Regions from separate parts of the Flavonifractor sp. An9 genome, predicted to be linked through region 2. Evidence: predicted binding sites of a transcription regulator. Region 2 holds the regulator's gene; the other holds the start of a gene.
The links. The regulator NrdR, encoded in region 2, represses ribonucleotide reductase genes. The targets are predictions, from matches to a motif close to CACNANATNTNGTG.

Region 1 (3,207 bases), on a different contig from region 2:
AGGAGGAACCGAGCAATTATGGACACCATTCCCTTATCCATGCCCATTCTGATGGACGGCGCTACCGGAACCGAGTTGCGCCGGTTGGGTATGCCCGACGGAGCCTGCACCGAGCAGTGGGTGCTGGAGCATCCCCAGGCTCTGCTGGAGGTACAGCGGCGCTATGTGCAGGCGGGCAGCCGTATTCTGCTGGCCCCCACCTTTGGGGCCAACCGGGCCAGCCTGGAGCGCAGGGGCATCATGGGACAGGTAAGAGAATACAACCAGCGGTTGGTGGAGCTCACCCGGCAGGCTGCAGGCGACGGCGTACTGGTGGCGGGTGACATGGCCCCCGCCGGGCTGACGCTGGTGCCCTTTGGCGAGAGCAGCTTTGAGGAGTTGGTGGCGGTCTACACCGAGCAGGCCGCCGCTCTGGAAGCTGCCGGGGTGGACCTGTTTTTCCTGGAGACTATGACCGACATGGCTCAGGCCCGGGCGGCGGTGCTGGCTTGCAAAAGCGTATCGGACAAGCCGGTGTGGGTATCCTTCACCTGCGACGATGAGGGCCGCACCCCCGGCGGCACCGATGTGCTGGCCGGTCTCATCGTTATGCAGGGCATGGGGGTGTCTGCTTTCGGCCTCAACTGCACCAGCCCCGAGGATACGGCGGAGCAGCTGGAGCGGCTGACACCCTATGCCTCCGTACCCCTGATTGCAAAGCCCTCTGCCGGGCTGCCCGGGGTCTGCTGTACCCCGGAGGAGCTGGCAGGCTTTGTACCCCAATACGCCGCTGCTGGAGCCCGTATGTTCGGAGGATGCTGCGGGGCGGGGCCGGAGCATCTGGAGGCAGTGGCACGGGCCATGGCTCAGGTGGACTTTTCCGCCTTCCGTCCGGTGGAGCGGGACCCCGATGTGATCCCCTGCGCCAGCGAGAAGGAGGCCCGGTTCATTACCCCCGATGTAGATGTGGGTGAGACCATCGAGTGTACCCCCGACCTGATGGAGGACATCCTGGAGGCCGAGGAGGAGTCCCCCCAGGGTGCACTGAAGATTGCCATCCTGGAGGAAGACGACCTGGACATCTTTGCCGAGAATCAGTATGTGGTGAAGGACGCCCTCTGCCTGTGGTCCGACGTACCCGAGCTGCTGGAGAAAGCCCTGCGGCTCTATCAGGGTCGGGCTTTCTGGGACGGTACCGGGGATCTGGAGGAGGAGTTCCTCCGGGAGATGGCAGGCCGGTACGGCCTGGTGCTGCTGTAAGAGGCCCTGTCAACGGGTCGTTGGGCCCAAAAATAAAATCAGCGAAACAGACAAAAAGCGCGTCCCCTTTTTGGGACGGGCTTTTTGTTTTGCGCCTTGACGGCGCATATCAAGATACTGTATCATAGATGTTGTGCAAAGAACCAAAACACAAGATATTGTGTCGAAATATAACGGGCGGTAATCGCCTGCAACAGTGGAGCGGGAAAGGAACGGATCGCAATGACACTCACCAAAATCAGAAAACGGGACGGCCGGCTGGCGGAGTTCAACGAGGACAAAATCGCCGGCGCCATAGACAAGGCCTTCCGGGCAACCTACAAGCCGGGCAAGGAGGCCGAGGCCAGACGGCTGGCCGACGAGGTCCTCTCCATCCTGGAGGTGGAGGGGGAGAAGCAGCCCGGCGTGGAGCATATTCAGGATCTGGTGGAGCGGGTACTGATGGACAACGGCTACATCCAGACTGCCCGGGCCTACATCCTGTACCGGGAGGAACGCAGCCGGGCCCGGGAGATGAATACCCGGCTGATGAAAACCTACGAGGACATCACCTTCTCCGCCGCCAAGGACTCGGACATCAAGCGGGAGAACGCCAATATTGACGGGGATACCGCCATGGGCTCCATGCTCAAGTTCGGCTCCGAGGGCGCCAAGCAGTTCTACGATATGTTCGTCCTCAATCCCGACCACGCCCGGGCCCACCGGGAGGGTGATATCCACATCCACGATCTGGACTTCCTGACACTCACCACCACCTGCTGTCAGATCGACATCAAGAAGCTGTTTGAAAGGGGCTTCTCCACCGGGCACGGCACCCTGCGGGAGCCCAACGACATTGCCTCCTACGCAGCTCTCTGCTGCATCGCCATCCAGTCCAATCAGAACGATCAGCACGGAGGCCAGAGCGTGGTGAACTTCGACTACGGCATGGCTGACGGCGTCCGCAAGACCTTCAAGCGGCTGTACCGCCAGAACCTGGCCCGGGCCCTCATGCTGCTGGAGGACGAGAGCGACCCCGAGCAGGAGCTGAAGGCTGTTATGGCCGATCTGGAAAAGAAGACCGGCCTGTGCCCCATTCTGGCGGGCAGTGGGGAGTACTTTGCTGCCGAGCGGGCGGCTTTGGTGCCCAAGTTCGGAGACGAGGCCACTGTGGAGAAGGCCCAGAAGTTTGCCCAGCAGCGGGCGGTAAAGGAGACCGACCGGGCCACCTATCAGGCCATGGAGGCCCTGATCCACAACCTGAACACCATGCACTCCCGGGCTGGTGCCCAGACTCCCTTCTCCTCCATCAACTACGGCATGGATACTTCCCCCGAAGGCCGTATGGTGATGAAGAACGTCATGCTGGCCACCGAAGCCGGCCTGGGCGGCGGCGAGACGCCCATTTTCCCCATCCAGATCTTCCGGGTGAAGGAAGGGGTCAACTACAACCCCGGTGAACCCAACTATGACCTGTTTCAGCTGGCCATGCGGTGCTCCGCCAAGCGGCTGTTCCCCAATTTCTCCTTCATCGACGCTCCTTTTAACCTGCAGTACTATAAGCCCGGCCATCCCGAGACCGAGATCGCCTACATGGGCTGCCGCACCCGGGTCATCGGCAACGTATACGACCCCGAGCGGGAGATCTGCAATGGCCGGGGCAACCTGTCCTTCACCACCATCAACCTGCCCCGGTTGGCCATCAAGGCCCGGGGGGACATCAACACCTTCTTCGAGTCCCTGGACCGAATGATGGACCTGTGTGTGGACCAGCTGCTGGAGCGGTTTGAGATCCAGTGCCGCAAGCACGTCTACAACTTCCCCTTCCTCATGGGCCAGGGGGTGTGGCTGGACAGCGAGAAGCTGGACTGGAACGACGAGGTACGGGAGGTCCTGAAGCACGGCACCCTGTCCGTAGGTTTCATCGGTCTGGCCGAGACCCTGAAGGCCCTCATCGGCGTCCACCACGGCGAGAGCGAGAAGGCCCGG
Region 2 (3,207 bases):
GGCAGACGGTCTGGCCCTTCTTCACCTTGTCGCCCACCTTGACGAAGGGCTCGGCGTCGGGAGCGGAGGCGGCATAGAAGGTGCCCACCAGGGGGGCGGTGATGCAGGGACCATCGGGCTGAGCCGCCGGGGTGAGCGCAGCAGCGGCAGGTGCGGGTGCGCCCACGGGAGCGGCGGGAACGGCAGCGCTGCCGCCTTTGCCCAGCTCCAGGGTAAAGTCCTTGGTATTCAGCTTGAAGGTGGTGATGCCGCTCTGGTCAAAGCGGGCCATCAGCTCAAAAATCTCTTGGTTGGTCATAGCGGCTCCTTTCGGAAAAAAGGCATCGGTTTGCACCGATGCCCGTTTTCTTCCTCTTACTCAGCGTGATCCTCGATGTACTTCATCAGGTCGCCCACGGTTTTCATGTTGGGCAGGTCCTCGTCGGCGATGGTCACGCCGAAGGCCTCCTCCAGAGCCATGGACAGCTCCACGGCAGCCAGGGAATCGGCCTCCAGGTCCTCGGCCAGGCGGGCGTCGGGGGTCACCTTGTCGGCGTCGCAGCTCAGGGTCTCCACAATGATATCCTTAATCTTCTCGAAATCCATGGTAATGCTCCTCACAAAACAATTCAAAAATTTTAGTTAAATCATTTTACTTAAAAATTTTTAAATAAAATAATTTAAGCATATTTTAGCAGGCGGAAGTGATTTGTCAAGACTTTTTTTGGAAACTCCAGAGGATAATCTTCAGAACTGTTCAAATTCACGAAAAAAGCGCAAAAAAAGCGCCCTGCGATTGGATCGCAGGGCGGGGGTTGGGGGTAAGTAGCCGCCCTGGAGGGGGCGGCGTGGGGCTCAGCAGCAGCGACAGCAGCCGCAGGAGGTGTCCTCCTCCTCCTGATCGGCAGCCCACAGGAAAGCCGGGATGGTGAGATAGACCTGACGGCCGCCGGCGGTGCCGGACAGGTCGGACAGGGTCAGGCCGGAGAACAGGTCACTGGAAGTGGTCCTGTTGTTCTCAGAGGCGCCGCAGCGGCAGCAGCGATTCCGGTTGTTACAACACATGATGAAGTACCCCCAATCAAAATCGTGACGGGCCTTTGCCCCCCACAGCCCAGTATACGCAGGGTGGGGACGGGAGGTACCGAAAAAGAAAAAAGCGAGACAACCGAAGTTGTCTCGCTTTGGCAGCGGGAGAAGGATTCGAACCCTCACATACAGAGTCAGAGTCTGCTGTGCTACCCTTACACAATCCCGCTATTTGTTTGCCGCTCTCGTGAGCGCAGGTGTTATTATAGCAAACTACAGAGAAATGTCAAGAGGAAAAATGAAAAAAATAAAAAATTGTGGGCCGGATATTCCGGCCCACGAAAAAGGGGTCAATGACGGTTGGGATCACCGGTCTTATCCTGGGGCTGCTCCTGCTTCTTGCTCTGGGGATGCTTGCAGTCCTGGGGAGCGGGATTCTGGTTTCTGGATTTCTTCTGCTCGTTATGCTGGTTCTGCATGGTGCTCACCTCGCTTTCACCGTTCCTAGCTTGCCCCGGTGTTTCCTGATTTATACAAAAACTTTCTCATTTCAGGGATACCAACGGGCAACAAAGTATGGTATAATAACACGACAGAAGCTACTATATTTTGCCTGGGCCTGGCCTGGAGCTGTGTTTCAAAGGAGGACTGCCGCTGTGAGATGTCCGTTTTGTTCTCACCCGGAGAGCAAGGTCGTGGACTCCCGTCCATCCGACGAAGGGTCCAGCATCCGCCGCCGCCGGGAATGTCTGGCCTGCCATAAGCGTTTTACCACTTATGAGACCATGGAGAGTCTGCCCCTGATGGTAATCAAAAAGGACGGCAGCCGTCAGACCTTTGACAAGACCAAGCTGCTCAACGGCATGATTCGGGCCTGTGAAAAACGGCCGGTGGCTTTTGCCACCCTGGAAGATATGGCCAATGAGATTGAACAGGTCCTGCAAAACGACATGGACCGGGAGATCCCCTCCGCCCGCATTGGCGAATTGGTGATGGAGCGGCTGAAAAAGGTGGACGAGGTGGCCTATGTCCGTTTCGCTTCGGTCTACCGTCAGTTTAAGGACATCAGCACCTTTATGGAGGAACTGAACAAGCTTCTGGCGGAGAAGTAAGAGAGATTGCAGGGGGGCGCGGCAGATGCGCCCCCCTTTCGTTTAAAAGACATTTTTTAAGGTGAGCTGTTCCGCCTCGCTGAGCAGTTCGATCTGGGTGACCAGTCGGGCGTTGGCGGCGGCATATTCGCCGTATTCACGGCTTTCCAGCAGGGCCAGGGTCTCCTGGAAGCCGGCGTAGATCTGGTCGGTGTCGGCGTGGCGGAGCAGGACGTGGAGATACACATCCCGTCCCCGCCAGGTTTGCAGGGCCTCTTCCGTCAGGGAACGGGCTTCCTCCCAGCGGTCGGCCCGGGCCAGGGTCTGAGCTTCATCCAGAGCGTCGGACAGACCCTGGGTAAAGCCCCGCAGGGACCAGGTATGGAGCAGGGTGCCGCACAGCAGGGCAGCCAGCAGTGCCAGGGCGATCCACAGCCGCTTCACCGGACCGCCTCCTTTTCAATGACGCAGACCTTGTTGGTCTCATCCACTGTCAGCAGGAACACGTCCTGAATATGGTTAATGTGGTGCTCCTTCAGCTGTTTGTCCAGCCATGTCTCGTCCAGACCCCGGCGATGGAGGGCCCGGCTCATAAGCCGGCCATCGTTGATGAGTACCACCGGCAGCCCCGGCTCCGGCAGATGGAGGTCCAGGTCCTGAGCGGTGGGCGGCTTCTGGGCGGCGAAGGGGAGAACGGACAGCTGGCCGTTGGTCTCCAGAATGGCATACTTGACGGTGGAAAGGTCGGTAACCCCCTTCATCCGCAGTTCCTCCATCAGTTCATCCAAAGTGAAGCGGTTGCGCTTCATCTCGCCCTGGCGCAGTTTCCCGTTTTCCACGATGATGCTGGGACGGCCGCAGAGCACCGCCCGGAATTTGATGCTCTTCATGGTGAGCACCGACAGGGCCATGGTGATGCACAGCAGGGTGAGGATGGGGATGAGGCCGGTGAGCAGGGGAATACCGAAGTCCTGCATGGGAACGGCAGCCAGATCGGCGATGAGCAGGGCCAACACCAGCTCGGAGGGCTCCAGCTCACCCACCTGCCGCTTGCCCATCAGCCGGATACCGGCAATAATAAAGGCATAAAGAATGATTGTGCGTAAAA

Region 1: a site for NrdR is predicted at 1,389-1,402, ahead of B5G40_RS00495 (anaerobic ribonucleoside triphosphate reductase). Genes of this name have one in related genera too.

The regions. Positions count from the first base shown of each region.
Region 1 is NZ_NFHC01000001.1:99,038-102,244, forward strand. Features, by position in the region: gene B5G40_RS00490 (homocysteine S-methyltransferase family protein) at 19-1,239, shown strand; gene B5G40_RS00495 (anaerobic ribonucleoside triphosphate reductase) at 1,462-3,207, shown strand, end outside.
Region 2 is NZ_NFHC01000009.1:84,004-87,210, forward strand. Features, by position in the region: gene accB (acetyl-CoA carboxylase biotin carboxyl carrier protein) at 1-298, opposite strand, end outside; gene acpP (acyl carrier protein) at 355-585, opposite strand; gene B5G40_RS07935 (hypothetical protein) at 835-1,044, opposite strand; tRNA gene B5G40_RS07940 (tRNA-Gln) at 1,165-1,238, opposite strand; gene B5G40_RS17465 (hypothetical protein) at 1,359-1,487, opposite strand; gene nrdR (transcriptional regulator NrdR) at 1,665-2,120, shown strand; gene B5G40_RS07950 (DUF4363 family protein) at 2,163-2,543, opposite strand; gene B5G40_RS07955 (DUF421 domain-containing protein) at 2,540-3,207, opposite strand, start outside.